DNA from 4 places in the Brevibacillus sp. LEMMJ03 genome. Region 2 is predicted to be linked to each of the others. Evidence: riboswitches for the same ligand, from Rfam matches in the RefSeq annotation. Region 2 holds a riboswitch; each other region holds the start of a gene.

Region 1 (7,965 bases), on a different contig from region 2:
GCACGAGCCGGCCGTTCACCCGCTTGTGCCACAAGAGTTCGCCGTTCACCTCGATCGTCCCGGAAGTGGGTTCTTCCAGCGTCATCAGCAGGCGGGCCAGCGTCGTCTTGCCGGAACCGCTCGGACCGATCACGGCCACCTTTTCTGCGGGCGCGATGTCCAGGTCAATCTCGTGCAGAATCGTCAGGTCGCCAAACGTCTTGCTTACGCTGCGGTACCGGACGATGGGATCGGCGGTCTGCCGGGTGTTGTTCATGCCACTCCCCTCCTTTTACCGCTGTGTCAGTTTGCTCTCCAGCCTGCGAATCAGCAGGGAGGAGGCGTAGCTGAGCAGGAAAAACAGCATCCCTGCCAGCGTAAAGGCCTCCAGGTAGCGAAACGAGGCCGAACCGATCATCTTGGCGGTCATCAGCATTTCCACCAGAGTGATGGCCGACAGCACCGGCGTTTCCTTGAACATGACGATCAGGTAGTTGCCCAGCACCGGTATGATCGGGCGGATCGCCTGGGGAAGGATGATGCGCGTCCACGTCTGTCGTCTGGAAAAGTTCAGCGCCGTCGCCGCCTCCCACTGTCCCCGGGGAACGGACTCAATTCCCGAACGGTACACTTCAGCCAGGTAGGCGCTGTAGTGAATGCCCAATCCCAGGACGCCTGCCGCAAACGGCGGCAGGGAAATGCCTGCCGAGGGGAGACCGTAGAAGAGCACGTACAGTTGGACCAGGAGCGGCGTGCTGCGAACGAACTCGATGACGCCCGCCGCGGCGAGAGACACGCCCCTCGGCTTCGCCCGCCGCGCGAACGCCAGCAGCAGTCCGCCGACAAGCGCGAGGGCAAAGCCGGCCAGGGTAGCGGCAATGGTCGTCTGTACGGCTCTCAACAGCTCAGGCGCAATCTGCCACGCAAACGGCCAGCTCCACACGGCTTACACCCTCCCCGCCGTCAGACGCCGCTCCAGCCCGCGCATGCCCAGCGTCAGCGGGTACGCCAGGGCAAAGTAGACGACCAGAACGAGCGCGAATATTTCGAAGGTTCGGGACGCGTCAAACGTGCGCAGCACCATCCCCTGAAAGGTGAGATCGGCCAGTGTGATCAGCGAGATCAGGGAGGTTCCCTTCAACAGCTCGATCAGCAGATTGCCGAAGGACGGAATCATCATGACAAACGCCTGCGGCAGGATCACCCGCCGCATCCGCTGCCACGGCGTCATGTTCAGGGCGATGGCCGCTTCCGTCTGCCCTCTGGGGACGGCCAGGACGGCGCTTCTCACCACTTCCGAGCCGTAGGCGCCGTGGTTGAGTCCCAAGGCGATCACCCCCGCCGCCAGCGGAGGCAGCTCCACTCCCAACAGCGGCAGCGCGTAATACAGCCAGAACAACTGAACCAAGAGCGAGGTGCCGCGAAACACCTCCACGTAGACGGCGGTCAGCGCACGAACGCTTTTCCGCCTGGAGAGGCGCCCGAATCCGGCCAGAAACGATGCCGCGAAAGCGACGAGCGCGGACAGGACGGTCACTTCCACGGTCAGGGCGGCTCCTTTTGCAAGCGAGGGAAGCAGGTCAAACAGGGACACGTTCCATCACATCCTTTCGTTTGAACGAAATCGGCTCAGGGCCGCGACAGCTCCGCCGCCGTTTCCTCCCCTGGCAGCTCCTGCTCCGTGAAGCCAAACGGCTCCAGGATGTGCAGCAGCTCGCCCGACTCCATCAGCTTTTGCAGCTCGCGGTTGTACGCGTCGACGAAATCCTGGTCCTCTTTGCGGAAGGCGGCCGCGCCGTACCCGCGGACGCTTTTGCCGTCGATGACCGGATGCACGAAATCCATGACCCTCTCCAGTTCGGGGTCCTTGGCGCTGTCCAGCACGGCCTGCAGAGAGGGACCCGTCATCGTGATCGCGTCCGCCCGCCCCGCCTGCAGTGCCGCAACGGCGGACGGCTGATCGGGCACCACCACCATCTGCGAAGGCTTCACGCCCGACTTCTGCAGGTACTCCATCTCAATCGCTCCGCTCATCACGGCCACCCTCGCTTGCGGTTGGGCCGCGATGTCCGGGTAGCTGCGCAAGTTGAGCGGGTTCCCCTTCTTGACCGCCAGCGCCTCCCCGATGCCGTACTCCGGGTTGGCGAAGGCCACTTCCTGCGCCCGCTGCGGCGTGATGTACATGCCCGCGGTGATGACGTCAAAACGCTTTGCCTTCAGACCGGGAATCAGCGACCCGAACTCGGTAAGCACCCCGTTGATCTCAGGGATGCCCAGCCGCTTCAGGATCACCCGCGCCACTTCCACCGCTTCCCCGGTCAGTTTGCCGTCAGGCGTGGCGTAGGCGTACGGCTTCTCGTTGGCGAACCCGACCGTGACAAAACCTTGACGCTTCGCCTTTTCCAGCGTGGTTTCCGCCGCTTCCCCCGCGCGGGGCGAGGCGGCCTGCTGCTGGGCGCATCCCGCCGCCAGCAGTGCGGCAGACAACAGCGCCGTCCAAGCGGCTGCCCACGTTCTTCTCCTGTTCATTCGCACCTCTCCTTTCTTCGTCAACGGATAGAAAAAAATCGGCGCACTGCTTCCGCAACTGGAGGGCCGTTCCAGACGGAAAGCGAATGCGCCGACTGTTTTCCTGCAAACAAAACGGAAAACCTGACGTGGGTACAGGGGGACTGCCCGAACGGGTGCCGGACAGCCCTCTGCACGCAACACAAGCGGATGTCGTGTACGAGTAAGATCGATCTGCTTTAGCCGACGAGGTTAGCTGACGGGTAGGATGGCAGAAGCATCCCTTCTGTTTGGAACAGAATTAACCCCAGAAGATGGTTCCCCCGTTTCCGTCATCAACGGAACTAGGCCCGTATGTGGTTGGATGATGATACGGCACGCTCCTTTTGCCATTTTGGCGTTCTCGAACATGGGGTTCATGTTACCATACTCCCGCCCCTGCCTCATCCCCGGTAATCCCGGATATTCACGCATCAGGCCCGCTCAGCCGCAGTTACCTGGAATTACCAGTCTCATCCAAAAAGATCCTTCCATATCCTACTGTGTTCATTCCTGGTAAAAACGTTGACTCCTGTCCTCCCTGCTGCGCCGGGTGGGGCTTGGCTGGTCGCACCGACCGGGAACCCGCGTTGAAACCGCCGTCACGCGGCGGCGTATAAACTAGTGGAAATCAAACCAAAAGGTGGGAATAGACAGTGGCCTGGACGAAACGATCTCTTCAAATTGGCCTGCCGCTCTCCCTGTTGGGCATCTTGCTGCTCCCCGTGTTCATGGCGGTGTTGAAATGGCTGTTCGTCTACCCGGAACAGACGTGGCTGATGTCCCACATGTCGCTGCTGCTCGCCTGTCTGGCGGGCCTCTTCATTCTGCCCGCCTTTGTCGTAAAAAAGGGCGTCAAACTGATCCTGGGCGGGGTGACGATCCTCTTTCTCTGGCTGACCATGAACACCTATGCGTATGTGGATCGCGAGGGTGTCCATCTGAACCCGTTCTTCGGCAGGGAAACGCTCTACGCCTGGAACCAGGTCCAAAAGACCGAAATCGGGGTCGGCCTCACGGGAAAAAAAGCGGATACGGCAGAAGTGTATATGCGGTTTACGTTCAAGGATGGCACACAAAAGCAGATCGGCTGCTGGTTCGTCTCCGATGCGGTGTTTGCCAAGGAAATGATGGAACAGCACGGTCTGCCGGTCACTCTGCTGCCGATCAGCGAGCAGGCGTACGAGCGCATCGGACAGTGGCCTGTTGCCGATCAGCTTGAGCTGCAGCAACTCTACACGGGAACCTCTACCTGACACGACAAAACGCATCAGGCGGACAGCGCGCCAGCCGTCCTGCCGGATGCGTTTTCTCGCAAAACCTCGTTTCCCCTCCCAAAGGACGGGAACGGTGCGGCTGCATAGGATGAAAACAACGCAGTACCACCGGCCGAGGAGGTGAAGATCATCCCGTACCACATCCGCATTTCCATCTCCAGGCTGCGGCTGGATCTGTACGACGGTCAGCGCCTGGTCCGCTCGTTTCCCGTCGGGTTGGGCAAAATTGCCACATCCACGCCGCGCGGCGACTTTACCATCATCAACAAAGTCCCGTACCCGAACTCCTACCCGGGCGGCCCGCTCAGCGTGTTCGGCACCTACTGGCTGGGGCTGAGCAGGCCTCATTACGGCATACACGGCACCAACAATCCGGCCTCGATCGGCAAGTACGTCTCTCACGGCTGCATCCGCATGCACAACCGGGACGTGGAGTACCTGGCCAAACGGGTGCCCATCGGAACGCCGGTGAAGATTCGCCCGTAGCAGCACGCAGGACAGACAAAAGGCACAGCGTTCCCGCTGCTGGGACGCTGTGCCAGTCTGTTTTCCACCGGCTGTATCTGAATTCAAATGCTTTTGAGTCCGAAAAACAGCAATAGGTAAAAGCAGCGCATCATCGTTGGATGCGCTGCTTTTGCATTGACATGTCCGGTGCTCCTTCGCATGCAGCCGGGGTTGCAGCTAATGATCTCTCCTACGTTGTTGAGATCGGAACGTCGAATAGACAGCGGACGATCCCTCGACCGAACACAATGTAAATTGCTCGTGCGGCCATTCACATCTCCTGGTTCAACCTTTGTTGTTCCCGAAAAGCAGATGAACCAAAAGGATCGCTGACAGTAACGCCAATAGACCCGAAATCGGCTCATTCTCAACATATGACATGGTGTGTGCGAGAACGTAGATAATGATTGTGAACATCACCACTAAAAACAGATGGAGTATCTTCTTGGCCAATACAGCCCCTCCTTTCCCAAAACCGACTAGAAGGGAGAATACCTTCCTTCGCTCTCCAGTACAGTCATAAAGGCATTCGGAACATGACAAATGGTAGCTGCTTCGATTCCATCGAGCGTTTTTTTGAGAGCTGTACCCAGGGAGCAGTGGGACAAACGATCATTCTCCTTTGTCAACCGTTCTGCGATGGCTCCAAGAAAATCTTGGTGGGACCCCCGCAACATGGCATTGTCTACAAATTTCTCTATTAGGGTTTTGTTCTCCTTGTAAAAGGAGATTAAGAAGGGGCAAAGACCTCTTCGTCTCATGCGGATTTTCCGTTTACGGTTCCCCGCTGACGAATTTTCCATTTTTTACATCCCTGAACATCGGCAGAAAAAAGTAGATCACCCTTGAGCCTGGCAGCTTGGTGATCTACTCTCTTCTGCAGTAGAGCCGCCCCCTTGTGGGGAACGTCTATTGTGCAGGGCCGGAGCGTGGCAACGCTCTTGGCCCTTTAGCCGTTTACGCAAATACATGTACCTTACATACACTTTTCCGGTATCAAAAATGAACCCAGATTGAAAGGAGAAAACCAGCCTGCCTGGCGAAAGCCGGCTTTTCGCATCCGGTTCCGGCCATGCGTACAGGATCCATGATCAGATCGAGTAGGAATGCGCTTGTTTTTTGGCGACAAACGGCTCCTCTTCCCGCGTTCCCAGGATTCTGTCCAGAATCACCCGCTCATAGTGGGCAAAACCGTTGTCCTTCACCCGGGGCCGGGCCAGGTTGATCTTGATGTCCATCGCCACTTTTCCCTCTTCCAGGAGAACCACGCGGTCGGCCAGGGCGACCGCTTCGCTCACGTCGTGCGTCACCAAAATGGCGGAGAATCCCTGTTCCAGCCACAGCTTTTCGATCAGCCGCTGCATCTCGATCCGGGTCAGCGCATCCAGCGCCCCCAACGGCTCATCCAGCAGGAGCAGCCGGGGCTCTCCCGCCAAGGCGCGGGCCAGCGCGACACGCTGCCGCTGTCCGCCCGACAGGACGCGGGGCCACTCACCGGCGCGTTCGGACAGACCGACGAGCCGCAGCGCTTCCTCCGCCGTCCGCCTCGCTCCCGCTCTGATCCCGACCGCCACGTTGTCGATGACCTTCTTCCAGGGGAGCAGCCTCGCGTCCTGAAACATGATGCGAACCTCTGCGTGAATGCCGTGGAGGGGCTGGCGATCCACGTAAATCTGCCCTTCCGTCGGCTGGTCCAGACCGGCAATCATCCGCAGCAGCGTGCTTTTTCCGCATCCGCTCTGCCCGACGACGGCGACAAATTCGCCGGGCTGCATCGCCAGCCGCACCTGCTGCAGCACCCGGGTGGCGCCAAAGGCTTTGCCCACCTCCTGCACATCGAGAGACATGCCGCAGCCCGCATTCATACCATCACCCCCACGCCGGATCACCGCTTGCTGTAGCTCGGATGCCACTGCAGCCACCTTCTTTCGATCGCCTTTGCGATGCCGTCGGACAATTTGCCCAACAGCGCGTACAAGAGTATGCTCAGCACGACGACGTCCATCTGCATGAACTCACGAGCATTGGTGGCCATATAGCCAATGCCGGAATCGGAAGCGATCGTCTCCGCCACGATGAGCGACATCCACATGACCCCGAGCGCGTAGCGGACCCCTACCAGAATGGAGGGAAGCGCCCCCGGAAGAATGATGTTCCAGAACAGCGCGAATCCTCTCAGCCCGTATACCCTGCCCATTTCGATCAGACCGTGATCCACCGTCCGGATGCCGTGAAAGGTGTTGACGTAAATGGGAAACAAGACACCCAGCGCGACGAGAAACAGTTTCGCTTCCTCTCCGATCCCGAACCACAGGATGACCAGCGGGATCAAGGCCAAATGAGGAATCGTGCGAACCATCTGCACCGATGTGTCCAGCAGCTTTTCGGCAGGGGGAAACACCCCGTTGATCAGCCCCAGGAAAAAGCCGAGGCTGCCGCCGATCAAAAAGCCGATCAAGGCCCGCTTGGCACTGGCCGCCGTATAGTCAAACAGTTCCCCGTCCTGAACCAACTGCACCGCCGCCTCCAGCACATGGACGGGTGTCGGCAGAACGTGCGTGGAGATGATCCCCCAGTCGCCGAGCACCTGCCACACGAGAATGACCAGAATCGGAATGCTCCAGGGAATCGCGTGCGCCAGGCCGCGGCTCTTCAACGGAAATCGCATGGCGAATCTCCTCCCGATCCAAAGACGATGTCAGCCATTGCCTATCCCGCTCTCGGACAAGGCTTTTTTCGCGGGAAAGCGGTAATTGCCGATGACTTCACCGGCGGGGGCGTTCGGCGCCTCCGTTCGGTTCGCCAGGGGCAGACGCGGGAATAGCAGTTCGGCCACCCGATATGCCTCTTCCAGGTGGGGATAGCCGGAAAAGATAAACGTCTCGATGCCGAGTTCGGCGTACTCCAGCATGCGGGCGGCGACGGTCTGCGGGTCGCCCACGAGCGCGGTCCCCGCCCCGCCTCTGACCAGACCGATGCCGGCCCACAGGTTGGGGCTGATCTCCAGATCGCTGCGATTGCCGTTGTGCAGCCGAATCATCCGCTTTTGGCCTTCGGAGTCGTAGTTGGCGAGCGCTTGCTGCGCCGTGCGGATCGTCTCCTCATCCAGGTGCTTGATCAACTGTTCGGCGGCGTCCCACGCTTCCCGTTCCGTTTCCCGGACGATCACGTGCAGGCGGATGCCAAATCGGACGGTACGCCCGTGCGCTTCCGCCAGCGCGCGCACCTTCCTGATTTTTTCCGCCACCTGCTGCGGCGGCTCTCCCCATGTGAGATACACATCCACATGTTCGGCCGCCACTTTGATCGCCGCATCGGACGAACCGCCAAAGTAAAGCGGCGGATACGGTTTTTGGAACGGGGGAAACAGCAGTCGCCCCTCTTTCACATGCAGGTACTGGCCTTGAAAATTGACCTGTTCCCCTCTTAACAGCGAGCGCCAAATGGTGAGAAATTCATGCGTCAATGCGTAGCGGTCATCATGGGGCAGGTGGAGACCGTCCCCGGCCAGCTCGACCGGGTCGCCGCCCGTCACGACGTTGATTAACAGGCGGCCGTTGGAAAAGCGGTCAAAGGTGGCCGCCATGCGGGCTGCCGCCGCAGGAGAAACAATCCCGGGCCGAACCGCCACGAGAAACTTCATCTGCCGGGTGGC
Region 2 (7,965 bases):
GGTTGAACAGGTCCTCGATGTTCTCCTCTTCGATGCAGGAAAAGGCGATGCGCAGATCGGTGTCTCCGAGGGCGATCGTGCCGACGCCGTATTTCTCCAGCAAATGGGTGCGGAGTTCTTCCGCGTTGACGGTTTTCAGCTTGAGGCACATGAAGTAGCCGGAGTTGAACGGATAGTAGGTCCAGGCGTCGTCAAACCGGCCGCTGTCGAGCAGCTCTTTGACGCGGTTGGCCCGGCGCTTCATGATCTCGAATTTTTCCCGCTTTTGCGCCTGGAACTCCGGCGCGTTCAGCGCACGCAGGACAAAGGTCTGCGACGGATGCGGACCGCTGGAGATGGTCGCGCGGATGATGCCGAGCGTTTTCTGTTCCAGCGCGGCGAGCACCGCTTCGCTGGATGCGCCGTAAGTGATGAAGCCGACGCGGAATCCCCAGACGTATTCCTCCTTGGTGGCGCCGTCCACTTTTACCGGCAGCACGCGCGGATGCAGGCCGCACAGGTCGGCAAACAGGGATTCGCGCAGCGAGTCTTCGAAGAACAGGCTGAAGTACGCGTCATCCGTAACGGCCACGATGTTGATGCCGGCCTCGGCCGCTTCCTTCAGCGCGGCAACGATCTGCCTGCCTTCCTCGATGCCCGGCGTGTAGCCCGTCGGGTTGTTGGGGAAGTTGAGCACGACGATGGCCTTGCCTTTTTCCTTTTGCGCCAGGACGGCATCACGCAGGCCGGCTGCGTTAAACTTCATGTCCGCGTCGTAGAGCGGGTAGTAGACCAGTTCCGCTCCGCGGCGGACGGAGAAGGTGAGCTCGTAGTTTTCCCAGTTTTTGTCCGGCAGAATTACGGCGTCTCCGGGGCCTGCGAACAGATCGGCGACCACGCTCAGGCCGTGGGTCAGCGCGTTGGTGACGATCGGATTGCCAAAGGTTTTATCCGCGAGCGACGGCTGTTCCTCGATCAACTTTTTCCGCCATGCCGCGCGCAGTTCCGGTTTTCCCGCGGGCGGCGCGTACTCGTACAGATCCTTGGGATCGTAGGCGGACAAGGTGCTTTGAATCACGTCCAGATGCATCGGCTGGCCGTTTTCCAACGCGATTCCGATCGTGGCGTTGTATTTGCGCCCTTTTGCTTTTGCTTCGGCAGACTGGCTGAGAATGCCTTCCTTGGGAAAGTAGATGAGTTTGCCCAGATCGGACAGCATGGCATAGACGTGCGGATTTTCGCGCTGAAGCGTTTCGTTGAGCTTTGCTGCCAATGAATGCATGGTTTCCTCCCTCTTCGTTTCCATCAACATCTTGTTTACCATTAAAGATAGCGCATATAAGTGTGTTTGTCGATTGGAAAAACGGGCGGCAGCGGGATCTGATCAATTGACGGACGGGAGACGCATTTGATACGGTGAATACACGACAGTTTTCAAACGAGAGGAGAACAGGCATGGCAGAACGGCTCATCGTGAAATTGGGCGATCCGGTGCTGCGGGAAATCTCGAAGCCGGTGACCGCCGTCACGAAAAACGTGGAAAAAATCCTGAACGACATGGCGGACACCATCTACGCCGACGAGGGCAGGGCGGGGTTGTCCGCGATCCAGATCGGCATACCGAAACGGCTGGTCGTGATGGACTGCGGTACCGGCCTGGTGGAGCTGATCAACCCGTACATCGTGGAAAGAAAAGGGGAAGAGACGGGGACCGAAGGGTGCTTGTCCATTCCCGGCGTGGTCGGCCGGGTGAAACGGGCCTCGTACGTGAAGGTAAAAACGCTGAACCGGGCGGGTGAAGAAGTGGTCCTCGAAGCGGACGGTTATTTGGCCCGCTGCATCCAGCACGAAATCGACCATCTGAATGGAATCCTGTACATCGACTACGTCAACGTCCTGTATGACGCCAACACCGGCAAGCGGCTGAAACCGGAAGCCGCCAATCCGATCCTCGCGCACAAACGCGCATGGGTCCGGTAAACCGGTCTGCCCAGCGATGACGAAACGAGCGAAGCTGCTGAGGGGGAGTCGGGCGTGAAGGACGTGAACGTGATCATTACCGGATTTGGCACGGTGGGCAGAGAAGCGGCCCGCCTGCTGGATGAGCGGCGGGAACGCTACCGGACGCGGTACGGCGTGGAGGTGAGGCTTGTCGGCGTCGCCCGTTCCCGAACCGGCTGCTACGATGATCAGGGTTTGGCCGCGGAGGTTTGGGAGGCGTTTGCGCGCGGCGAACTGGCCGGCGATCCGGCGTGTACGGGAGCCGATTTTCTCACCCGCACCCGCCCTGATGTACTGATCGAAACCGGTCCCTCCGACTACGTCACGGGCGGGGCTGGTTCCGTTTACATGAAAACCGCGCTGGCACAGGGAACGCACGTGATTGCGGTCTCCAAAGGGGCGCTCGTCGCCGACTACCCGGGACTGGCCGCGCTGGCGAAGAAAACCGGCGCCGTCCTGAAAATCAGCGGCGCCACAGCGGCCGCACTGCCAACCGTCGATCTTCTCGAATACAATCTGGCGGGATGCGAAGCGGCCGTCGTGGAAGGCATTTTGACCGGGACGGCCAATTTTGTGCTGAGCAGCATGATGGAAGCGGACATCCCGTACGAGGAAGCGATCCGCCGGGCACAGGAACTGGGGATCGCCGAGCCCGACCCGCGCTTTGACGTGGAGGGATGGGACACCGCCTGCAAGCTGACGATTATCGCCAACGCCGCGTTCGGGGCGGGCCTGCGCCTGGACGACGTGAAGCGGACGGGAATTGCGCATCTGACGCGCGCGCAGATGGACGCGTGGCGGCAGGTCGGACGCGTGCCCAAGCTCGTCGGCAGCATTCGGCGGACGGCGGAAGGGGTGAAAGCGGCCGTGGAACTTCGCCTGTACGAGCGTGACCATCCCTTCGCCCGCGTTCACGGCACGACCAAGGCCATCCGGGTCGAAACGGACGCGATGGGCGAACTGCTGGTCATCGGCGGTAAGTCCGATCCGCGCGCTGCTGCGGCGGCTGCGTTGAAAGATTTGGAGCACATCCTCCAGGCATTCGACTAGAACCGGCTGCCTTCCTGAAATCAAAGAGGGGCGGCCGGCGGGAAGGATGCGGCGCGAAATTGTCCGGTTCCGCCGCAAAGTGACGCACTGTTTCGAAAAAAAACACCGGCGCGATTCTATAGGGGAAAAAGGGGGAAGCGCGAATGGCGGAAGTCAACGTGTATCATTACAATGCGTTTGGCACCGCACCCGACAAGGGCAATCCGGCGGGGGTCGTGCTTGACGCCAGCGATCTTGACGACGAGCACATGCTGGCGGTCGCCCGTCAGGTGGGTTACAACGAAACGGCATTTGTTCTGCCGGCCGAGACGGCTGATCTGCGCATTCGGTTTTTCACGCCCGGCCATGAGGTGAATCTCTGTTCGAGGGTTCCCTGGACGATTTGGCCGGGGCGATCGGGCTGACCAGAGCCGACCTGGACGAGGAACTTCCGGTCATGTACGGCAGCACCGGCATCTGGACCCTTCTGGTTCCGGTGAAGCGGCTGGAATCCTTTCGCCGCATGTCCCCCCGCAATGGGGCGTTTCCGGCCGTGCTCACGACCATGCCCCGTGCGTCCGTCCACCCGTTCTGTCTGGAAACCTACGACCCGTCCGCCCAGATGCACGGACGCCATTTTTCTTCACCGTATTCGGGAACGGTGGAGGATCCGGTGACCGGCACCGCTTCCGGGGTGATGGGCGCCTATTACGCCAGCTACATTCGCACGCCGGACGCGTGGCCGCTGTCGCTTGTCGTGGAGCAGGGGCACGAGATGGGACGGGAAGGGAACGTGCACGTCGAAGTACACCAGGCCGGTGATCAGTTGGATGTCACCATCGCGGGAACGGGCGTCTATGTACGGGAGTCGCTGGTCCGCGTCGAAAGCGGCCGATGACGCCGCCAGCAAAAAAGCCGTGCCTCTCACGCGAGAAGCACGGCTTGCTGATTCTCTGTTCGCTGGTTATCCGGTAAATTCCTGCACCCAGTACCCGTTGTGGTAGGCCACGCCAATTTTCGTGAAGTTCGGATTCAAAATATTGGCACGATGGCCTTGGCTGTTCATCCATTGCTGCATAACTTCCTGCGGGCTGCGCTGACCCATGGCGATATTTTCGCCGGCGGTTCTGAAGGTGATGCCGTATCGTTTCATCATGTCAAACGGAGAACCGTAGGTCGGGCTGGTGTGGCTGAAGTAATGGTTTTGGTACATGTCGACCGCTTTGTCCATGGCCACTTTGGACAGGGCGCTGTCCAGCGTCAGCGGCTTCAGCCCGGCTTTGGCGCGCTCCTGGTTCACCAGGTCGGCCACCTGCTTGGCAAATTGGGAAACGGACGGTGCCGCTTGTTGGGCCGGAGCTTTCGGCTGGGCAACGACCTTGTCACCGGTCGGAGCGGCAGGCTTCTGTACCGGGTACTGTACCGGCAGTTGAACCGGTTTTTGAACCGGCTGTTTCACCGGTACCGGCATGTACACTTTCCATACGGGGCTTACGCTCGGTGCTTGTTGGAAAGAACCGAAGTATTGAACGTAGGGGAACCACTGTTTTTGGCCGGCGATCGATTTGTACGGGCAAGTCGTCGCGGCAAATGCGGACGTGGAAATGCTGGTGACGGCCAATCCCATAGCGATGGCGATGATCGGCTTGGCAAATCGTTTCATGTGCACATCGTCTCCTATTCTTCGCCTACGAGGTTAGTTGTCGGGTTGGGATTGAGGAGACAACCCTTCGCCATTCGGCGATTCACCCCATGCAGACCGTGGTCTGCAAAAAAAGTCCCCCGCACTTCCGCTGTCGGAAGTTTCGGCTTGTTTTTGGCTCGGTTACGAGGATAACAAAGATACCGGCAAAAGGAAACCTTCAAAATATGGAAACGATGGTTGCTCAGCGTGACGACCGGCGGAATGACGCCAGCCGCGCCCGCTGTCATCGGCGGTATAGCAATCTCGGAAATGGAACCATACTAAACGGGAAACCAAAACGGGAGGCGATGAGGGATGGACAAACAGACGGATGTCAATGTGGAACTGCAGCAGGTGGGCGCGTATCCGACAAAGCAGAAAATGCACCAGCAAAACGTGCCGCTGCTGGATGAGGAGGCGCACGAGACGCCCCCGGCGAAGCAGCCTTCCGCCGAAGATACGCAGGGTTGACCAGGCTGTCAGTCCGGCGGAACGATTACCGACAGGGAGTAGAGGAACAAAAAGGTTATCCTGCCCAGGCGGGATAACCTTTTTTCATGACGTTCGTGACGGCCGGCGCTGGCAAATCGACGTGCTCCCATCCATTCCGCCATACATGAAGAAAAAGTTTTGAATAACAAGAATGCTTCTTGTCGTCAGAAGCATGGATGATATAATGAAAAAGCTGCCATTTCTGGGAGGTGTAACATGACCGGACAAATCGAATGGTTGCGAAGCAAAAGTCCCGCCTTTTGTTCAGCAGTCAGCATCGAGCCGATTCACAAAGGATTTTCGTCCGACAGAAAATACCTGGTCCGCATGGAGTCGGGAGAACGGCGAGTCCTGCGCATTGCGGACCAGAGCCGCTGGGAACGAAAGCGGTCTGAGTTTCACACCCTCCATGCCCTGCAGCCGTTCGGGGCGAGCATTCCGCAGCCGATTGAATGCGGGATCGCAGAGGACCTGCAGATTTGCTACATCCTGCTGTCCCATATCGACGGAGAGGACGCCAGGGACATCCTGCCTCTCTGTACGGAAGAAGAACAGTTCTGCATCGGATGGCAGGCGGGTCAAGACCTGAAGAAATTGCACCAGCTTCACGCTCCGTCCGACATCCCCGCCTGGCATTCGCGAGCCGTCCAAAAACACGCGAGATACCTCGAAGCGTATCGCACCGCTGGTCTGGCCATCCCGCACGACGAGAAAATCATGGTGTTTGTGGAAGAAAACAAAGCGTATCTGCGCAAGCGGCCAAACCGGTTCCAGCACGATGACTTCCACGTGGGCAATCTGATCGCAAAGGACAAGCAGTACGCCGGGGCCATCGATTTCGACCGGTACGATTGGGGAGACCCCATCCACGACTTTTGCAAGCTGGCCTTGTTCAGCAGGGAGGTAAGCGTTCCCTTTTGCTTCGGCCAGATCTGCGGATATTTTTATCCGAACGAGATCCCGCCGGCGTTTTGGACGCTGTACGCGGTCTACGTGGCGATGAGCCTGTTCTCCGCCGTGGTCTGGACCGCCCGCGTGGTTCCGGACCAGCTTCAGGAGATGCTCAGCCGAGTGCGGCTCATTGCGGAAGATCACCTGTATTTTGAACGCGTGGAACCGGCGTGGTTTTCGGCAGACCGCGACAAGTGGGAATCGGTTGCGCGGTCGCTGTGCCAACATTGATGGTGAACACGCAATCCTGGAAAGGTAGGGGAAGAAAATGGCGGATGTGGCGGTGTTTCAGCAAAACGGGTTTCACGCCCGGTTTGATTGGGGGTATGAAGGGGTAAAGGCCTTGGCACCCGTTTCCGACATCGTCGTGATCGTCGATGTGCTCTCGTTTACCACCTGCGTCGATGTCGTCCTCGCTCGGGGCGGAGTGGTATATCCGTATCGCTTTCGGGACGCGTCCGCCTCGGAATACGCGGCCAGGGTCCATGCCGTTTTGGCCGGTAAACGCGGCGAACCCATCTCGCTGTCTCCCGCTTCGCTCTCCGCGATTCACGAGGGGTGCCGGATCGTACTGCCGTCGCCCAACGGGGCCACGTGCGCCTTTTTGGCAAAGGACAGCGGCGCGGTCGTGGTGGCCGGCAGTTTGCGAAATGCCTCGGCGGTGGCCCGGTTCATCCGACAAACAGGGGGCGTCGTCACGGTGATCGCCAGCGGGGAGCGGTGGCCGGACGGCAGCCTCCGTCCCGCTTTCGAGGACATGGTTGCGGCGGGGGCGATCCTCGGCGAGCTTCGCGGATACTGGCTTTCTCCGGAGGCCCGCCTGGCTGTCGCTGCCTTTGACGCCACCAAGCCGGAGCTGTACCCGCTGCTGTGTGAGTCCGCCTCGGGACGGGAGCTGATCGCGGCGGGATTTGCCGAGGATGTGGCGATCGCTTCCGCTTGGAATGCCAGTCAGACGGTTCCTGTGCTCAATCGGGAAGGGGCGTTTGTTCCCGGACGATAGTGGGGGATGAAGCCATGCAGATGTTTTTTCATCCCCCTGCCGCCAAGCCGACGCGCAGGCAGCCGAGAACCGTCGGCAAGCAATCTTTGATGCTCTTCAAGAAACTCTCCTCTGAATTAAACAGTCGTTTAAAAGAACTCTTTCGTCTTCATTTTAAAGGTGAGATGGTTCTGCCCCCGCTTACCTGAACCGTTTTCCCGTCACAACGTGAATCAGATCAGGCCGGGTTCGCCAAAGCGCATTCAATTTGGCAGGGCCCAATTCTCGCGTAATCTCCTCAATCATAATGTCATGTCTGATATACTCGGTCGCGACGAGCACGAGCGCAGGGTCTCTCGTCTTGACCGCCCAAGCGGAAGACGTGTCACCTCCAACGATAGTGGTTATGCAGCTACCTACCCGTAAAGTTGCTGCACACTTGATTGTCAATCAACAACCGTATGTGCCTGATGGCAAAAGGTACCTCGTACTGGCTCCGTACCTGGAATGACGAGAAACTCAGATAACAAAAAGCGGTGTTTACAGGGACACGAATCGGGCCATGTGATTCTTTTGCCAAGGGTAACGTCCATACGAGATGGACTTGATCCATGCAGGTAGGTGTACTATAATTACAAACAATTTGATTGGTTAATAATAACAAAACATAAAAATTGATCCAAAAACGACCTGTTTTCAATTGGGAGAAATGAACAGCAAGCGGCAAACAAACTCAGACACACGGTGAGGGTGAATGGTCATCCAATGGAGGAGAGGGTACATTGAAAAAGATACTATCGAGTTTGCTGCTCTTTCTATTCGCGGTGTCTTTTCTGTTGGCTTACCA
Region 3 (7,965 bases), on a different contig from region 2:
CAACCTCGTACAGCCCGGAAAGGGAATCGACCTGAGCCAGCTACCCAAAGCCGATATTACCGCGATTGCCTCGAATACCTCGAAAGTACTGGACGCGAAAACCCTTCTCCTGAACATCATTCCGACCAACATTGTCGATGTGCTTGCGAAAAGCGACCTTCTGGCCGTCATCTTTTTCTGCATCATGTTCGGCATCGCGCTGGTCGGTCTCGGAAACGAAGCGAAGCCCTTCCTGTCCATCATGGAAATCGCATCGAAAGCGTCGTTTCGTCTCGTCAATCTGGTGATGAAGGTTGCCCCGATCGGCGTGTTTGCGCTCATGTCGGCTACCATTGGCACGTATGGAATCGCGCTGCTGTTCCCGCTCCTTAAACTCATCGGGACTGCCTACCTGGGGCTGGCTGTCCTCGTGTTCGGCCTCTTTCCGCTGGTCGCTGTGTTCCTTTCCATCCGCATCACTGACGTGTACAGGATGATTTGGGACCTGATGGTGATTGGCGCTTCCACCGGGAGTACCGAGACGGTCGTGCCTCAACTGATGCAGCGTCTGGAAAAATTCGGCGTCCCCACATACATCACTTCGTTTGTCATTCCGGCGGGCATGCCGTTAAATTCGGACGGCACCACGCTTTACCTGACCATTGCCGGCTTGTTTATCGCCCAAGCGTTTGGCATTGACATGAACCTGCAGCAGCAGCTCATGATGGTGCTGTTTTTCGTTGTCACCAGCAAAGGGGTGGCCGCGGTTCCGTCGTCTTCCATGGTGATTCTGCTGGCCACCGCTACCGCCGTCGGTTTGCCTGCTGAAGGCGTAGCCCTCATTCTCGGGATTGACCGGGTCATCGACATGGCACGTACCGCGGTGAATGTGATGGGGCATGTCTTTTCATGCGTAGCCGTGGCGAGATGGGAAGGCGTCTTTCAAAAGGGGCCTGTCGTCCTTGACGGGATGGCGGCTTCTTCCGAACGCGGAAGTCTTTCCTCGTGATTCATCAGGAGAGCGCGTGCACCGGTCATTCGTCCGGAACCCCTGCAAAACGGATCGAACTGGAAAGGCATGTACGGTATGGACATGAAAAAGGAAAAACCAGGTCACTGCTCTCAAGTGACCTGGTTTTGGGTAGGGTTACTCATGCAGGTGAAACGGTATCGTTGACACGACCACGTCTTTCCGATAGATCAGCGCGGCTTTCAGCAGGAATGCCGTTTGGTTGTGCAATAACGCATGCCACCATTTGCGGACGATGAACTGCGGGACGAGCACGGTAATAAACGCATCCCCTTCTTTTTCCTTCTCCAGGGTATCGATGTACTTCAAGAGCGGCGCAATCACGGTTCGGTAAGGCGAACGCAAAATAATCAACGGAACGTTCGGATTCCATTTTTCCCATTTTTCCCGCATTTGTCCCGCATGTTCATCATCAAAATCGACGGTGACCGCTACGATGTCATCCGAGATCCCCTTGGCGTACGAAATCGATTGCGCCACCACTTTGCTGATTCCGGAGATCGGGATAATGACTTTGGTCTTCACTTGCTGCGGATGGGCATGCAGATCCAGACGCAGTTCCTTTGCAATCTTGCTGTAATGGTTCCGGATCACGTAAAACATCCACACCACCACGGGAATGGCAACCGTGACCATCCATGCCCCTTCGGTGAATTTGGAAACGATCGTAATGACCGTAACCAGCCCCGTGATCAAGGTGCCGAATCCAATCACGGCAATGCGGGCAATGCCTTTCTTTTTCTCACGCAGGAGCGCTTTCATCATGCCCCATTGGGCGATCGTAAAGGACAGAAACACGCCAACGGCATACAGCGGAATCAACGCGTGCGTATCGCCATGAAAGACGAGTATCAGCAGAATGGACAGCACGCTGAGCAGCGCAATCCCGTTGGAAAACACAAGACGGTCTCCCCGCATTGTCAGCTTCCGGGGCAGGAAACGGTCTTGGGCAATGATCGAGGTCAACTGGGGGAATCCCGTGAAACTGGTATTGGCCGCCAGGAACAGAATGAGCGTTGTGGCCACCTGAATGACGTAGTACAGCGGCCCGCGGCCAAATACATGTTCCGCGATTTGCGACACTACCGTCTCATGTTCTTTGGGGGCGATTCCGAACGCATACGCCAACAGCGTAATCCCAAAAAACATCATCCCCAGCAAAAGCGACATCCATGTCATGGTGATCGCCGCATTGCGCGGCGCCGGCGACCGGAAAGCCGGCACGCCGTTGCTGATCGCTTCCACTCCGGTTAACGCCGAACAGCCTGACGCAAAAGCACGGAACAGCAGCAGCATCCCCGCCCACGTCCACATGTCAGCGGCGGGGGCTGCCCCCTGCGCGTGATAACCGTGCCAGCCCTCTTTCCAGATTTGGATCCCTCCCACCGCGATCATCAGCAGGATCGACAAGATAAAGAGGTACGTCGGGAAAGCGAACACGGTGGCCGATTCCCGAATGCCCCGCAGGTTCAGGATCATGAGGAGCATCACGAGAAAGACAGCCAGCTCCACTCTCCAGGGAAGCAAAGAAGGAAAGGCGGACAGCAGCGCTGCGACCCCGGAACTGATGCTGACGGCAACCGTGAGCACATAGTCGATCATCAACGCCGCTCCGGCCACCAGACTGGCAGGCGTGTTCACGTGCTCCCTGGCGACAATGTACGCCCCTCCCCCAGAGGGAAACGCATGGACAATCTGACGGTAGGAGAGCGTCACGACCGTCAGCAATACCAGAATCGCGATGGCGATCGGGAGGGAATAAGCAAACGCGCCGAATCCAATCAGGGCAAGCACGAGCAAAATCTCTTCCGTAGCGTACGCGACCGATGAGAGCGCATCTGACGAAAAGATCGCCAGCGCTTTCCATTTCGGCAATTTTTCGTGAGCGATTTGCCTTGTTCGCAATGGTGACCCAATGAAGAAACGCTTTAACTGACCAATTGTCATTCGTGACTGACCTTCCTTCGGGTTGGATTTGCCTGGAAAACGAGAAAAAAGGCCACAAAGGTAGTATTACCCTTGCAGCCGCAGCCTCGACATCACAAGTGCATCCCCCTTTCCACAACGCTTACGAGGTTAGCTGACGGATTCGGGCAGTGGAATTAGCCCTACGCATGTTCTGCGATTCACCCCAAAAAGTGGTTCCCCCGCTCTTTCGATTCAGCGTGTCACGATATGAAATTCTCCCTCCAAACATAATCCCGTCTCCCCCAACGTGCAACGGGTACGCCGCTCAATGAAAGCGCATACAAACCTGTCTATGTTTTTCTTTCGAATGAAATCGAATGCACACGCAATAACTCGTGATGGCGGATGGGATGAGCACACGAGGTTCTTTCCCAGGAAAACGCAGCAGGATAAAATAGAAATGGCAAACGCACCGCAGCCAGGCGCTGACGGAGTTTTCCCCGCTATGACCAGGGGGCCTCTTCCAAACACTCCGGCCGGTCGTTTTTCGGATTCCCGACCATCGCCGATACGGGATATGCCTTCATCGCCTGGGGATCGTACGGTACGAGCAGCGACTGCAGCCATTCCGCATCGAACCTGTCCCGGTCGAGCCACGCGCTCTCATGTTCCGGACGCAGTATCACCGGCATCCGGTCGTGGATGTCTGCGACGAGCTCGTTGGGCCGGGTGGTAATGATCGTGCAGGTGTGAAGCTTGTGGCCGTCAGGCGCCGTCCAGGTGTCAAACAGGCCGGCGAAGGCAAAGGGTTCTCCGTCCCGCATGGTGATGCGCATCGGCTGTTTCCCCCGGGCCATCTGCTTCCACTCGTAGAAGCCGTCGGCCGGGATCATGCAGCGCTTGCGTTCGAACAGCCGCCGAAAAGCCGGCTTCTCCCGCAGCGTTTCGGCGCGGGCGTTGATCATCTTGGAGCCGATCTTCTCGTCCCACGCCCACGACGGAACCAGGCCCCAGCGCAGTTGGCCGATTCTGCGGCGACCGCCGTCGGCAAGTATGGCCGGGATGGGCTGGCCGGGAGCAATGTTGTACCGCGGCTTCCATTCAAACGGGATGTCCTGCAGGTGAAATCGGCTCATCAGTTTTTCCGGGGCGGTGACCAGCGTGAAACGGCCGCACATGGGCAATCTCCCTCCTGCCACCAGCTTTCCCGGGCTCAAGGAAAAACATCCCCGTCCAAGCGAGGGAGGGTGTGGTGTTGTCTTCCCCTGACATTGGCGGAATCATGCAGCCAGCCCGCTTTCGAAATGTGGGATACTGTAAGAGATACACGAAAGAAGAATCTGGAGGATATCATGGAACTTTTGGACGTATTGAAAGCCTTGTCCAATGAAACGAGGCTGCAGATCATACAGTGGTTAAAACAACCGGACGTTCACTTTCCCAAACCGCTTCACGGAGACATCCACGAAGACGGGGTTTGCGTGAGCGACATTCAAAAAAAGGTGGGATTGTCCCAATCCACCGTGTCCCTGTATCTGTCCATGCTGCAAAAAGCGGGATTGATAAAAGCAAAACGGATTGGGCAATTTACGTATTACAAGCGGGATGAGGAAAACATCAAAAAAGTGATGGAACGGTTATCAAGGGATCTGTAAGGGGACGGATTTTTACACATTTACACTTTTGGGCTTGTAGGTTCCCTGCCCTTTCTTTTATTATTATATCGACAATTATAGATATATAGATATGGAGGGATCATCATGAACCGGTTTGACAACCACAAGGGTTACACGCGCATGTATCAGGAAAACAAACTGACGCTGGGGCTGTTCTTCCCGCTGGAATCATACCAAGGCAGCGTTCCGGAGATGGACATGGACAAGCAGCTGAAACTGGCCAAACGAGCGGAAGAGCTGAATTTTGCCGCATTGTGGGTCCGGGATGTTCCGCTGCATGACCCCCATTTCGGCGATGCGGGCCAAATGTATGATCCCTGGGTCTATCTGGGATATATTGCCGCCCATACCAAGGAGATCGCGCTGGGTACGGCAAGTATTATTCTCACCCTGCGTCACCCGCTGCATGTCGCGAAAGCAGCGGCATCCGTCGACAAACTGTCCGGCGAGCGCCTGATTCTCGGGGTGGCGACCGGGGACCGTCCGATCGAATTCCCGGCCTTCTCCGTCGATCCGGAAAACCGGAGTCCGTTCTTTCAGGAATCCCTGCTGGTCATGAAAAAAGTGTGGGCGGAGAGTTTCCCTGCGATCAAATCGCCGCGGGTGGACATGTGGAACGGGGACCTCTTGCCCAAGCCGCGACTCGGGGACATTCCGGTGCTGGTTACCGGCCACAGCTCCCAGTCCGTCGAATGGATCGCCCAAAACAGTGACGGCTGGCTGTACTATCCCCGAAACCTGAAATTCCAGTCGGAACTGATCAACAATTGGCGTTCGCTGACGGACGGGTTCAAGCCATTCAGCCAGTCCCTCTATGTCGATTTGACCGAGGACCCGAATCATCCGCCGATTCCCATTCACTTGGGCTTCCGCATCGGGCGCAATCCCCTCATCGGGTTCATCGAAAGTCTGAAAAATGCGGGTGTCAATCACGTGATCATCAACCTGAAATACGGCCAGCGTCCGTTTGAAGAAGTGCTGGAAGAACTGGGCGAAGAAGTGGTTCCGCACTTTCCCGCACTGACCGGCAAGCCGGAAAGCGTATCGTAAACAGGCAAGAATCCGGCTGCCACGTGAGCGGCCGGTTTTCACAAAATCTGGTGGGGAGTGGTTGTGAATGAAGGTGCTGACGATCGTCTCGCATCCCAGAAGAGAATCGCTTACGTTTTCCGTCGCCGAGCGTTTTGTTCAGGGACTGGCCGATGCCGGACATGAAGTGGAACTGGCGGACTTGTACGGGGAGGAGTTTCATCCGCTCGTCCTGGAAAAAGACGAACCGGATTGGGAGAACCCCCGCAAGAGCTATTCCGCACGTGTTCAAGCCGAAATGTCAAGGCTGAAGCGAAACGATGGACTGGCGTTCATCTTTCCGTTATGGTGGTACTCCTTGCCGGCCATTACGAAAGGATACATTGACCGCACGTGGAACTACGGCTTTGCTTACGGCGGATCGCGTCTTCCGCACAAAAAAGTCCTGTGGATTCCGCTTGTCGGAGAGACAGAGGAAAGCTTGAAAAAACGGCAATTTGACGCCATGATCTCCCACTATCTGAATGTCGGCCTGGCTGGGTATACGGGTATTTCCCAATCGGAAGTGGCATTCCTGTACAACACGCTGGCGGAAGATATGGACAGCGAGGAGGAAATCAAGCAGCATTACGACAGCCTGCTAAAGCGGGCGTACGAGTTGGGGTATACCTACAGCGATTCGGTCACGCAAACCTGACAGGCTGACGCGGCAGCGCGATACGCTCCATCAGACAGATTCTAGGAAAGCATACGGGGATCGGGGAACCGAACGGCCGAAAAGGAGGAACGCGAAACGATGGCTTACCGTGTGTACGCAATGGATTTTTCCTTCTACAATTCCATGGGGATATACAGCTTCGAGGCACGCTGCGAGATGCTGAAAGAGATCGGGTATGACGCCATGCACATGTCCATCTGGCACGGAGAGCGGTGGCGGGACGCGGCGAAACTGAGCAGCGTCAAGCAGAAATACGGTCTGGACGTCGCAGGTGTGTACGTCGTATTGGATCTTTCGCTGGGCGAGAACCATCCGCGAAATGCGGGCATCCTGACGCTGCTGGAGACGATCGAAGGCTGCTCGACTGTCGAACTGGCAATTCAATCCGTCGGAAATCATATACGCCCCTCGGACCCGGCGGGTGACGACATCGCGGTGAAGTGGCTGGAAAAGGCGCTCGAAATCTGCGAGCGGCGAAACATCAACCTGCTGCTGTACACCCACCTCTCCTTCTGGATCGAGCGGCACGAAGATGCGGTCCGGCTGTGCCGGCGAATCAATCATCCCAATCTGGGAATCGTGTTCTGCGGCTACCACTGGTACGCTGTCGACGGGACAAACCTGTCGGCTACGCTGGAAGCGGTAAAGCCGTACCTCAAGCAGGTGAACATGTCCGGCAGCCGTCGGAATCCGCACGGTTTCGGAAACGTCGCGACGATCGAGCCGCTGGACGAAGGCGAATTGGACAATTTCGCGCTGCTGGGGCAGTTGAAAAAGATCGGCTTCGATGGGATGATTGGCTTCCAGGGCTGGAGCGAGGGCGGCGACGCCTACAGCAAGCTGAGCCGCTCGCTCCGTGCATTCCGTGACATGGAACGCCGGTTGGAGGCACATCCGCACTGGGCCGAATTGCGATTGCTTCCGTAAAACAAACCTGTCCCTCCCGCCGCTCTGCGGCGTTCGCCATCTGTCGCCGTTGGCACGCGGCACCTGCCGCCCGCCGACGGCGATCTTTTCTTGCCACGACTCCGAAGAACCTCATGCCTTTTCTCCACATAGGATAACGTGGGCAGTACGACATCTACCTTTGTGGAGGGTATCATGCATCCATTCACACACCACGAACACTATGTACCTGTCGCGTCGTCTGATTCGTCCCGCCGCGTACCGACTCGCGCCTTTGCACACATACAAGGCGGTCCCCTTGCCCCCCATCTCAGGGGGGGGGTGATGTTTGTCGACGTCCCCTACGGAACCGAGGTCTTCGTGGAAGTCGCCGGACTTCCCCCCTATCAGCCCGCTTCGGCACATCGGCAGCCAATCGGTCCTCACGGGTTCCACATTCACGAACACGGGAGCTGTGCAGTCGGAAACCCGAACAACCCGTTTCAGGCTGCCGGCGAACACTGGAATCCGACCCACCAGCCGCACGGAAATCATGCGGGGGATTTCCCTGTCCTGGTTTCCAACAACGGGTATGCGCGCATGAGCTTTTTTACGAACCGGTTTCGCGCCGCCGACGTCATCGGCAAAACCATCATCATTCATCAAAACCCCGACGACTATCGCACCCAGCCAGCCGGCAATTCGGGAAACCGCCTGGCATGCGGCGTGATTCAGGCGGG
Region 4 (7,965 bases), on a different contig from region 2:
AGACGTGCCTGCGCGCCTCCCGTTTTTGCAATTTACATTTGTTCTGCCAGGCATTATGATTAATGTGTTAACGTATTTTATCATTTGGTTGACAAAAACGGGAGGTCAACATGAGAAACGAACGATTGAAGTGGCTGCTCTTATCCGCTGTTTTTGCCGCCGTGACGGCCGTCTTTTCGCAAATCACGATTCCCCTGCCGCTGATTCCGATTACCGGACAGACGCTGGCGGTTGGGTTGGCCGCCACCATTCTGGGAAGCCGGTACGGCACGCTGGCGATGATCATTTACGTGCTTCTGGGCGCAGTCGGCCTGCCGGTTTTTGCGGGAGCGAACGGAGGGCTCCAGGTGCTGGTCGGCAAATCCGGCGGGTACATTTTCGGCTTCATTCTGACCGCCTACATTACCGGCCTGATCCTGGAGAAAACCCGCTTTTCCTTTGGCTGGGCGCTGGTGGCCAATCACGTCGGCATGGTCGTGACGCTGGTTTGCGGCGTGATCCAGCTCAAGTACGTGCTGGATATTCCGTGGAACGCCGCAGTCATGAGCGGAGGCGTTTCCTTTTTGCTGGTGGGAGTCGTCAAGGCCGTGCTGGCCGCCTGGATCGGCATCAAGGTGCGCGAACGGCTGGTATCCACCGGGCTGGTGCAGGTGAACAAGCCGACCCTTTCGTAACAGAAGAGAGACCGCCTGATGATTCAGGCGGTTTGTTTTTTTGCCGCTGCCCCAATGGAGCGCGTGGTATAAGGAGCCGGACCGGATGGATACTAGAGACGACGCACTGACACCAGACCTACGAAAGGATGACCGCGATGAACCTGACCATTCCCGCCCCCCGAGGGCTGCCCATATCCGGCCATTTGCTCGCCTTTCGCCGCGACCCGCTCGGCTTTTTGCAGAGGGCTGCGGAACAGCACGGCGATGTCGTCCATTTTCGCTTCGGCCCCAGACGGCACCTGTATCTTTTGACCAATCCCGATCACATCAAGGAAGTGCTGGTCACCAAACAGGCCCACTTCCGCAAGGCCAAAGGACTGCAGGTGGCGCGGGCGGTGGTGGGAGACGGCATCCTCACCAGCGAGGGGCAAAAGCACATGCGGCAGCGCCGGCTGATGCAGCCCGCTTTTCACCGGGAGCGGATCGCCGCTTACGCCGACACGATGGTCCGCCAGGGGACCGCCATGATGGCCGGGTGGAAAGACGGCGACATCCGTGACGTGCACGAAGACATGATGAAAGTGACGCTGGCGATCATCACCGAGACGATGTTCGGCAAAGGATTGACGGAGGGCGTCGACAAGATCGGCCGCGCCATCGAAATCGGGCTGCAGTACGTGTCGAACAAGGCTTCGGCGATGATCGACATCCCGCTCGGCGTGCCGACGCCGCAAAACCGGAAGTTTCAGGAGGCGGCGGAGACGCTGGACAAAACCATATACGCGATCATCGAGGAACGGCGGAGGAGTGGGGAGGAAGGACGGGACGACCTGTTGGCCATGCTGCTCGCCGCCCGTGACGAGGAGGACGGGCGGGGTATGACGGACGAGCAGGTGCGCGACGAGGTGATGACCATCTTTGTCGCCGGCCATGAGACGACCGCCAACACCATGTCGTGGATCTGGTACCTGCTGGCCACCCATCCCGAAGCGGAACGAAAGCTGTGGGCGGAACTGGACGAGGTGCTGGGCGGACGGCCGCCGACGGCAGAGGATGTCCCGCGGCTTGTATATACCAATCAGATCATCAGCGAAACCCTGCGGCTCTATCCCGCGGCCTGGGTGATCAACCGGGAAGTGGTGGACGAGGTGGAGATCGGGGGGCACGTGTACCAGCCGGGCGAGACGCTGATGATGAGCCAGTACGTGATGCACCGCAGCCGCCGCTATTTCGACAACCCGGACCAATTCATCCCGGAACGGTTCAGCGGCGATTTGCTGAAGCGGATTCCCGCGTTCGCCTACTTCCCCTTTGGCGGCGGGCCGCGCATCTGCATCGGCAACAACTTTGCGCTGATGGAGGCGGCGCTGCTGCTGGCCACGATCGCCCAGCGCTTCCGCCTGCGGCTGGCCGAACCGGGACAGCGGGTGGAGCCGGAGCCGCTGGTTACGCTGCGTCCGAAAAACGGGTTGATGATGCGGCTGGAGGCGCGGATATAAAAAAAGAGGCATCTTTCCACCAAAAGCATGGCCGCTTGGTGTCAGATACCGAACTGGGGGTTATTTATCACGGAAAGCAACACGCTTGCTTACAAATAGTACTGTAACAGAAAAAAATAAAGCGAATATTAACCATCAATAAATTGAAATAAATTATGGTTGAAAAAACGGGATCGTAAAGGAGAAGCAGCTTCCCACGCCCAGCTCGCTGCTTACGTTGATCACGCCGCCGTGGCGCTGGACGATGCTCTGGCAGATGGTCAGGCCGAGGCCGGTGCCGCCGTTGTTCCGGTTGCGCGATTTGTCTGCGCGGTAAAACTTGGTGAACACCTTGGGCAGGTCCTCCGCCGCGATGCCCTCCCCCTTGTCGATCACGGAAAAGAGCACGTGTCCGTCCCGCTGATCGCAGGTAAGCAGGATGGACCCGTTTGGCTTGTTGTAGTAGATGGCGTTGTTCAGCAGGTTTTCCAGCACGCGGCGCAGCTTGGCCTCGTCCGCCTCGATGTGCAGCTCGTTGGAGACGCGCAGCTTCCATTGAAACGACAGCCCCGCCTCCTTGATGCGCACCAGGTAGTCCTCGATGACGCCCTTGACAAAGCTTTTCACGTGGATGCGGCTGATGTTCAGCTTGATTTCCGTGCTTTGCTGGGTGAAATCCTGCAGCTCGTCCAGCAGCTTTTCCAGATCGGCCGTCTTTTCCTCGATCTTGCGCATCTGCTTCTGGATCCGCTTGAGATCGGTGACGCGTCCCGATCCGATGTAGGAGGCGTAGCCTTTGATGGTCGTCAGCGGCGTGCGGAAGTCGTGGGCGATGGCCGAGATCAGTTCGGACTGCCGGTCCTCGGCAAGCCGGAGTTCGTCCACCATGTCGGAAAAGTAGCCGAACAACTGGCCAAACTCGTCGTGCGAGCGGTAGGTAAACGAGACGTACCGCTTGCCTTCCCGGATTTCCTGCGTCACGCGGGACAGTTCGCTGACCGGCCGCAGGATCCAGCGGACAAAAAAGGTGAGCAGGATGAGGCCGACCAGCGCGATGCTGCCGTAGATGAACCACAGCATCATCGAGACGCCTTTGGTGGCGAGAATGTCCGATTCATCCGTGTAGAAGTAGATGATCGTATGCCCCTGCCGCGGGGGTTCGTGCTGAAAGTGGTATTCCGCGACCACCTTCAGATCGCTTTTCTCCGGATCGGCCGGACTCGTTTTCAGCGGGTTTTTCAGGTTGTAGGCCTGTGACGTCTTGATGTAAATGGGGTTGCCGTCAGCGTCCGTGACCACCATTTTGTACATCAGGTCTTCCGGAAGCTGTGCCTCCAGCTCCCGCCGCTCGGTCGGATCCTTGAACACGCTGGAGTTCAACAACTGGTTGACCCGCACCTTCTCCGCCGTTTCCTTCTCGTACCGGTACTGGTTGTGCCGGTCCGTCTTCAACTGTTCCACGATGATGTCTTCGAAGACGAACTTGAACAGGAGCAGGTTGAGTACGATCAAGGCGATAAACGAGAGGAACAGCTTGTTCCGGATGCTCATCTACACTTTCTCCCCGATGAATACGTACCCCGTCCCCCATTGCGTTTTGATGAACTGGCGATCCGTCTCCAATTTTTCGCGCAGGTTCTTGATGTGCACGGTGACCGTGTTGAGCGAGCCGTAGCCGTATCCCCAGACGCGGTCGTAGATCTGCTCCCGCGTGAAGACGATGCCCGCGTTTTCGGCCAAAAAGGTAAGCAGTTGAAACTCCTTGGTGGACAGATCGATCTTTTGGTCGTTGACGTAAACGGAGTACGTTTCCTTGTGAATTTCCAGCCCCTTGAACTTCAGGACGGTAATGGAGGATGCCGAGGTCTCTTTCTCCGCCGCCTCCTCGCTGTGACGGCGAATGCGTTCGTAGCGGCGCAGGTGGGCGCGGATGCGGGCAAGCAGTTCTTCCGTGTCAAACGGCTTGGTGATGTAGTCGTCGGCGCCGATCTCAAAGCCGACCACCTTGTCGACCGCTTTGCCCTTGGCGCTGAGAAAGAGGATGGGCAGCTCCCACTCGCGGCGAATCTGCGAGCAGAGCTCGTAGCCGCTCATGCCGGGCATCATGATGTCGAGCAGAATCAGGTTGGGCTTGGTGCCCGACTTCAGCAGTTCCAGCGCCTGCTCGCTGCTCTGCGCCGTGGAAACGTCGTATCCTTCGCTTCCCAAAATATCTTCCAGCAGCTCGAGTATTTCCTCGTTGTCGTCCACAATCAAAACATGGTCTTTCACCGGTACTCTCCCCCAGTCACCACATGTGTTCTGGTCCTATTCCTTTTATCATATCACGGTTTGCCCGCACGCGGGGACATAATCCCGTCCTTCCCGGCCGGACAGTCCAGGCAGCGTCGAAAAACGGATGTTACTACCTCTTGACACCAGGTGCTAAACAAATCCAGAAAAAGCCAGAGACCTGTCGTCCCTGGCTTGTACGCTGTGCGTCGATTACTGCTGCTGCCGCGGTTGTGATTGCTGCTGCTGTTGAGTTTGCTGCTGTTGTGGAGTCTGGGGCTGTTGTTTCGATTGTTCTTGCTGCCGCTGCGGCTGCTGCTTCGCATCGGGCAGCGATGCTGCTTGTACCGGTTTCTTTTTCTGTGGAGCCTCGGCAATGGCCTCAAGCACAGGCAGGGCAATCCGTTTGGCGCCCACAAAGCGCTTGCCCCAGTAATACGGATCGTTCAGCCTCGTGTTGACGACTCCTTTGCCGCTCTCCGCGTGTACAAACATGCCGTTTCCGATGTAGATGCCCACGTGTGAAATGCTGCGCCCGTTGGTGTTGAAAAAGACCAGGTCACCCGGCTGGAGATCGCTGCGGGACACCGGTACTCCCAACTTGAATTGGGCGGACGACGAATGAGGCAGATCTACACCCAGCGCGTCAAACACATAGCGCGTAAAACCGGAGCAGTCAAATCCGTTTTTGGTCGTGCCGGACGACTTGTAAGGAGCGCCGTACAGGTCGTTGACGACACCCATCAAGGAAGATTCCTCCTGGGCGTGTGCAGCGCCGGCTCCCATTGCAAGCATCCCGGCGATGAAGAGAGTAACCACCGTTTTGCGCAAGAGAAACTGCTCCTTTCCTGAGCCTACGAGGTTAGCTGATGGGTTCGGTCGAAAGGATTGCCCTAGGCGGCCGGCAAGCGGCGGCCATTCACCCCGAAAAACGTGGGTCCCCCGTTTCCGCATAGCGGAATTCGGCTAATTTCGATGTTTTTTTACACGCACTCCAGCACAATTCAACACGTGTCCGATTTTTCCTGTCTTTTTGCTTGGTTGTTCACAATTTTGACACAAAATGTTGTCATAAATCGGAAACGATTCGTGTCGACCATGCCGGCGCACGATTCGCCAAAGCGCGGGTGCATGCTTGTCCGATTGCGGAAGGAAGGCGTCTCCGCCCCGGGACGGAGGGAAAAACCAACCGCCCGCCCGTTATGGCGAGCCCTGTCAGCCGTCTACAATAAAGCCATGAGGGTGACACCCAAACAAAGTCGATGGGAGGGTAGCAGTTGATGAGCGAGCGGTCTGGAAAAGTGCTTCTCGGACTGGTCCTGCTGCTCATAGGCGGGTTGGTCTTGCTGGATCAGATCGGCATTGACGGCGGCGATCTGCTCGGTGTGCTGATTCCCGGGCTGATCATGCTGTACGGCGCCCGCAAAGTGATGGGAAGTTCAGGTTCGCGTTTTAGCGGCGTACTGATCTTTCTGTTCGGGTTCCTGATGCTGATCGGCAAGCTGCATCTGCTGTTTCACGCCGTGCTGGCCATCGGGGTCATTTACCTGGGCTTCCGCTTGCTTCGCCAACGGGATGTGCCGGATCACCCGGTTCCGACCGTCTGGGAGCGGCAGTGGGCACAGCGCGTGCTGCGAGAAAATGACGCATTGGATCGATGGGAGCAAAGCGTAACCAAGCGGCAGCAGCCGTAATCCCCGCGCCGGCATGGCCGGGTCGCAGGACAAGGATGTTAAAACAACCATGATCATGTGATATGATGAGGAGGACAAGTGACAATGGGTATCTTGAAACGCTTGCGTGATTTGACGGTGGCTTCGGTGAACGACGTGCTGGATTCGATGGAAGATCCGGTGGTAATGCTGAACCAGTACATGCGTGACATGGAAGTGGAGATCGGCCAGGTGGAAGTGGCCGTCGCCCGTCAGGTGGCGCTGGAGAAGAAATTCCGCCAGCAGTGGGAAGAGGCGCTCGCCCTCGTGGAAAAACGGGATCGCCAGGTAAAACTGGCGCTAACCGAAGGCGAAGACGAACTGGCGCGCCGCGCGCTTGCCGACAAGAAGCAGTACGAAGCGCGTGCCCAGGAGTACGAGGCGCTCTACCAGTCCGCTTCGGAAGCGGCGCAAAAGATGCGCGAAAAGCTGGCTGAGCTGAAAGAAGAGTTTTACAAGATGCGGGCGAAAAAATACACCCTGATGGCCCGCGCCCAAGTAGCCAAGACGCAGAAGCAGGTGAATCAGGCCATCGTCGGGATGGGCAGCGAAACGGCGAGCCGCGGATTTGCCCGGATGGAAGAAAAAGTGATGCGCATGGAGGCGGAAGCGGATTTAAGCGGCCAGTGGCGCAATACCAGCGCAGGCTTGGACCACTCCCTGAGCAAATGGGAGAAGGACGACCTGGACGCCGAACTGGCGAAGATCAAAGCCTCCCTGCTTGAACAGAAGGAAACGCCGCAGCAAACGGAACAGGCGTAAGCGAGAGGAACGGCGGCGTTTGATGTAGAATAGAACCAAAGGCAGCCTGGGAAACAGGCTGCTTTTCCCCTAGAGGAGGTTCTTTTTTTGGCAGACTTCTTGGTGTTTTTGCGACGGTTTATCGCCGAACCCGGACGTGTCGGCAGCATCATCCCCAGCTCCCGGTTTCTCTGCGCGCGCATGCTGAGCCGCGTGGATTGGGCAAACGCTGGCGTCATCGTTGAACTGGGGCCGGGCACGGGTGTGTTTACCCAGGCCATTCTCCAGAAAAAGCGGCCGGACGCCCGTTATCTTCTGGTTGAGCGTGATCCCCAGTTTCGGGCCGTGCTGCGCGACCGGTTTCCCGAGGTGCCGATTCGGGAAGAGGCCATGAAGCTTGGCCAGTATATGGAGGAAATGAGGTTGGGCAAAGCCGACGTAATCATCTCGGGCCTTCCTTTTGCCATCTTTCCGGAAACGCTGCGCACCGGCATTCTGGACCAAATTCAATCCGTGCTGGCCCCCGGCGGGCTGTTCATCACGTTTCAATACTCGCTGCAACTGCAATCGGAGCTGCAGGCGCGGTTTCAACGGGTGGAGACGGGTTTCACGCCGTTGAACATTCCGCCTGCGTTTATCTATACATGCCGTAACGGTTGGAAGGAAAATGAGCGGCATGGGGCGTAAGAGAGGAGACTCCTGTGAAACTGTCCCGCTTGCACAAAATGACGGCTGGTGTTCTGATCATTTTGACGGGCATTGGCCTGTTGCTCGACACCTTGCATATCATTTCGTTCAGTTTGTTCAGCCTGTGGCCGATGGTGTTGGTGTACGTCGGCGTGCGCATGTGGGAGAAGCAAAAACGCATCAGAGGCGGCCTTTTGGCCGGGTTTGGCGTCCTCATCGCGCTGGACATGTGGTTTGGCGTGGGATTCCATGACCTGTTCCATTTCGTCGTCCCTCTGGCGTTGATCTATTTTGGCTTCCGCCTGATCCGGGGGCGCTCGCGGTCGCGCGACGGACGAGCGGACACGGTCGGTGACTCGGGCGGTTTCTCCCCGGAGTGGGACACGCCGGACGATGCGCCGTTTTACCAAAAGGCGGCTC

Evidence for each region. A riboswitch is a leader RNA that binds a small molecule or an ion and turns the genes downstream of it on or off. The one in region 2 is predicted to bind cyclic di-AMP.
Region 1: another riboswitch for cyclic di-AMP. It lies ahead of ehuB (ectoine/hydroxyectoine ABC transporter substrate-binding protein EhuB); the one in region 2 lies ahead of FOI68_RS13830 (CAP domain-containing protein).
Region 3: another riboswitch for cyclic di-AMP. It lies ahead of FOI68_RS07260 (APC family permease); the one in region 2 lies ahead of FOI68_RS13830 (CAP domain-containing protein).
Region 4: another riboswitch for cyclic di-AMP. It lies ahead of FOI68_RS13380 (C40 family peptidase); the one in region 2 lies ahead of FOI68_RS13830 (CAP domain-containing protein).

What each region holds. Positions count from the first base shown of each region.
Region 1 is NZ_VKJN01000003.1:17,973-25,937, reverse strand. It holds gene ehuA (ectoine/hydroxyectoine ABC transporter ATP-binding protein EhuA) at 1-256, opposite strand, end outside; gene ehuD (ectoine/hydroxyectoine ABC transporter permease subunit EhuD) at 272-922, opposite strand; gene ehuC (ectoine/hydroxyectoine ABC transporter permease subunit EhuC) at 926-1,573, opposite strand; gene ehuB (ectoine/hydroxyectoine ABC transporter substrate-binding protein EhuB) at 1,609-2,508, opposite strand; cyclic di-AMP (ydaO/yuaA leader) riboswitch at 2,713-2,848, opposite strand; gene FOI68_RS04815 (hypothetical protein) at 3,183-3,782, shown strand; gene FOI68_RS04810 (L,D-transpeptidase) at 3,933-4,289, shown strand; gene FOI68_RS04805 (ATP-binding cassette domain-containing protein) at 5,402-6,175, opposite strand; gene ssuC (aliphatic sulfonate ABC transporter permease SsuC) at 6,196-6,978, opposite strand; gene ssuD (FMNH2-dependent alkanesulfonate monooxygenase) at 7,009-7,965, opposite strand, start outside.
Region 2 is NZ_VKJN01000010.1:33,332-41,296, reverse strand. It holds gene FOI68_RS13850 (aminotransferase class I/II-fold pyridoxal phosphate-dependent enzyme) at 1-1,261, opposite strand, end outside; gene def (peptide deformylase) at 1,435-1,959, shown strand; gene FOI68_RS13840 (homoserine dehydrogenase) at 2,014-3,030, shown strand; partial or broken gene FOI68_RS13835 (PhzF family phenazine biosynthesis isomerase) at 3,174-3,907, shown strand; gene FOI68_RS13830 (CAP domain-containing protein) at 3,974-4,672, opposite strand; cyclic di-AMP (ydaO/yuaA leader) riboswitch at 4,680-4,830, opposite strand; gene FOI68_RS23510 (hypothetical protein) at 5,009-5,164, shown strand; gene FOI68_RS13825 (aminoglycoside phosphotransferase family protein) at 5,402-6,367, shown strand; gene FOI68_RS13820 (2-phosphosulfolactate phosphatase) at 6,405-7,139, shown strand; gene FOI68_RS23505 (hypothetical protein) at 7,154-7,327, shown strand; partial or broken gene FOI68_RS23985 (TrmB family transcriptional regulator) at 7,320-7,499, opposite strand; gene FOI68_RS13810 (bacteriocin-associated integral membrane family protein) at 7,901-7,965, shown strand, end outside.
Region 3 is NZ_VKJN01000004.1:184,224-192,188, reverse strand. It holds gene FOI68_RS07265 (dicarboxylate/amino acid:cation symporter) at 1-988, shown strand, start outside; gene FOI68_RS07260 (APC family permease) at 1,127-2,950, opposite strand; cyclic di-AMP (ydaO/yuaA leader) riboswitch at 3,060-3,185, opposite strand; gene FOI68_RS07255 (SOS response-associated peptidase) at 3,421-4,095, opposite strand; gene FOI68_RS07250 (ArsR/SmtB family transcription factor) at 4,270-4,572, shown strand; gene FOI68_RS07245 (LLM class oxidoreductase) at 4,678-5,643, shown strand; gene FOI68_RS07240 (NAD(P)H oxidoreductase) at 5,711-6,319, shown strand; gene FOI68_RS07235 (sugar phosphate isomerase/epimerase family protein) at 6,419-7,267, shown strand; gene FOI68_RS07230 (superoxide dismutase family protein) at 7,442-7,965, shown strand, end outside.
Region 4 is NZ_VKJN01000009.1:143,235-151,199, forward strand. It holds gene FOI68_RS13360 (biotin transporter BioY) at 111-674, shown strand; gene FOI68_RS13365 (cytochrome P450) at 812-2,155, shown strand; gene FOI68_RS13370 (sensor histidine kinase) at 2,309-3,685, opposite strand; gene FOI68_RS13375 (response regulator transcription factor) at 3,686-4,405, opposite strand; gene FOI68_RS13380 (C40 family peptidase) at 4,619-5,236, opposite strand; cyclic di-AMP (ydaO/yuaA leader) riboswitch at 5,242-5,383, opposite strand; gene FOI68_RS13385 (LiaF transmembrane domain-containing protein) at 5,686-6,099, shown strand; gene FOI68_RS13390 (PspA/IM30 family protein) at 6,184-6,879, shown strand; gene FOI68_RS13395 (class I SAM-dependent methyltransferase) at 6,967-7,545, shown strand; gene liaF (cell wall-active antibiotics response protein LiaF) at 7,560-7,965, shown strand, end outside.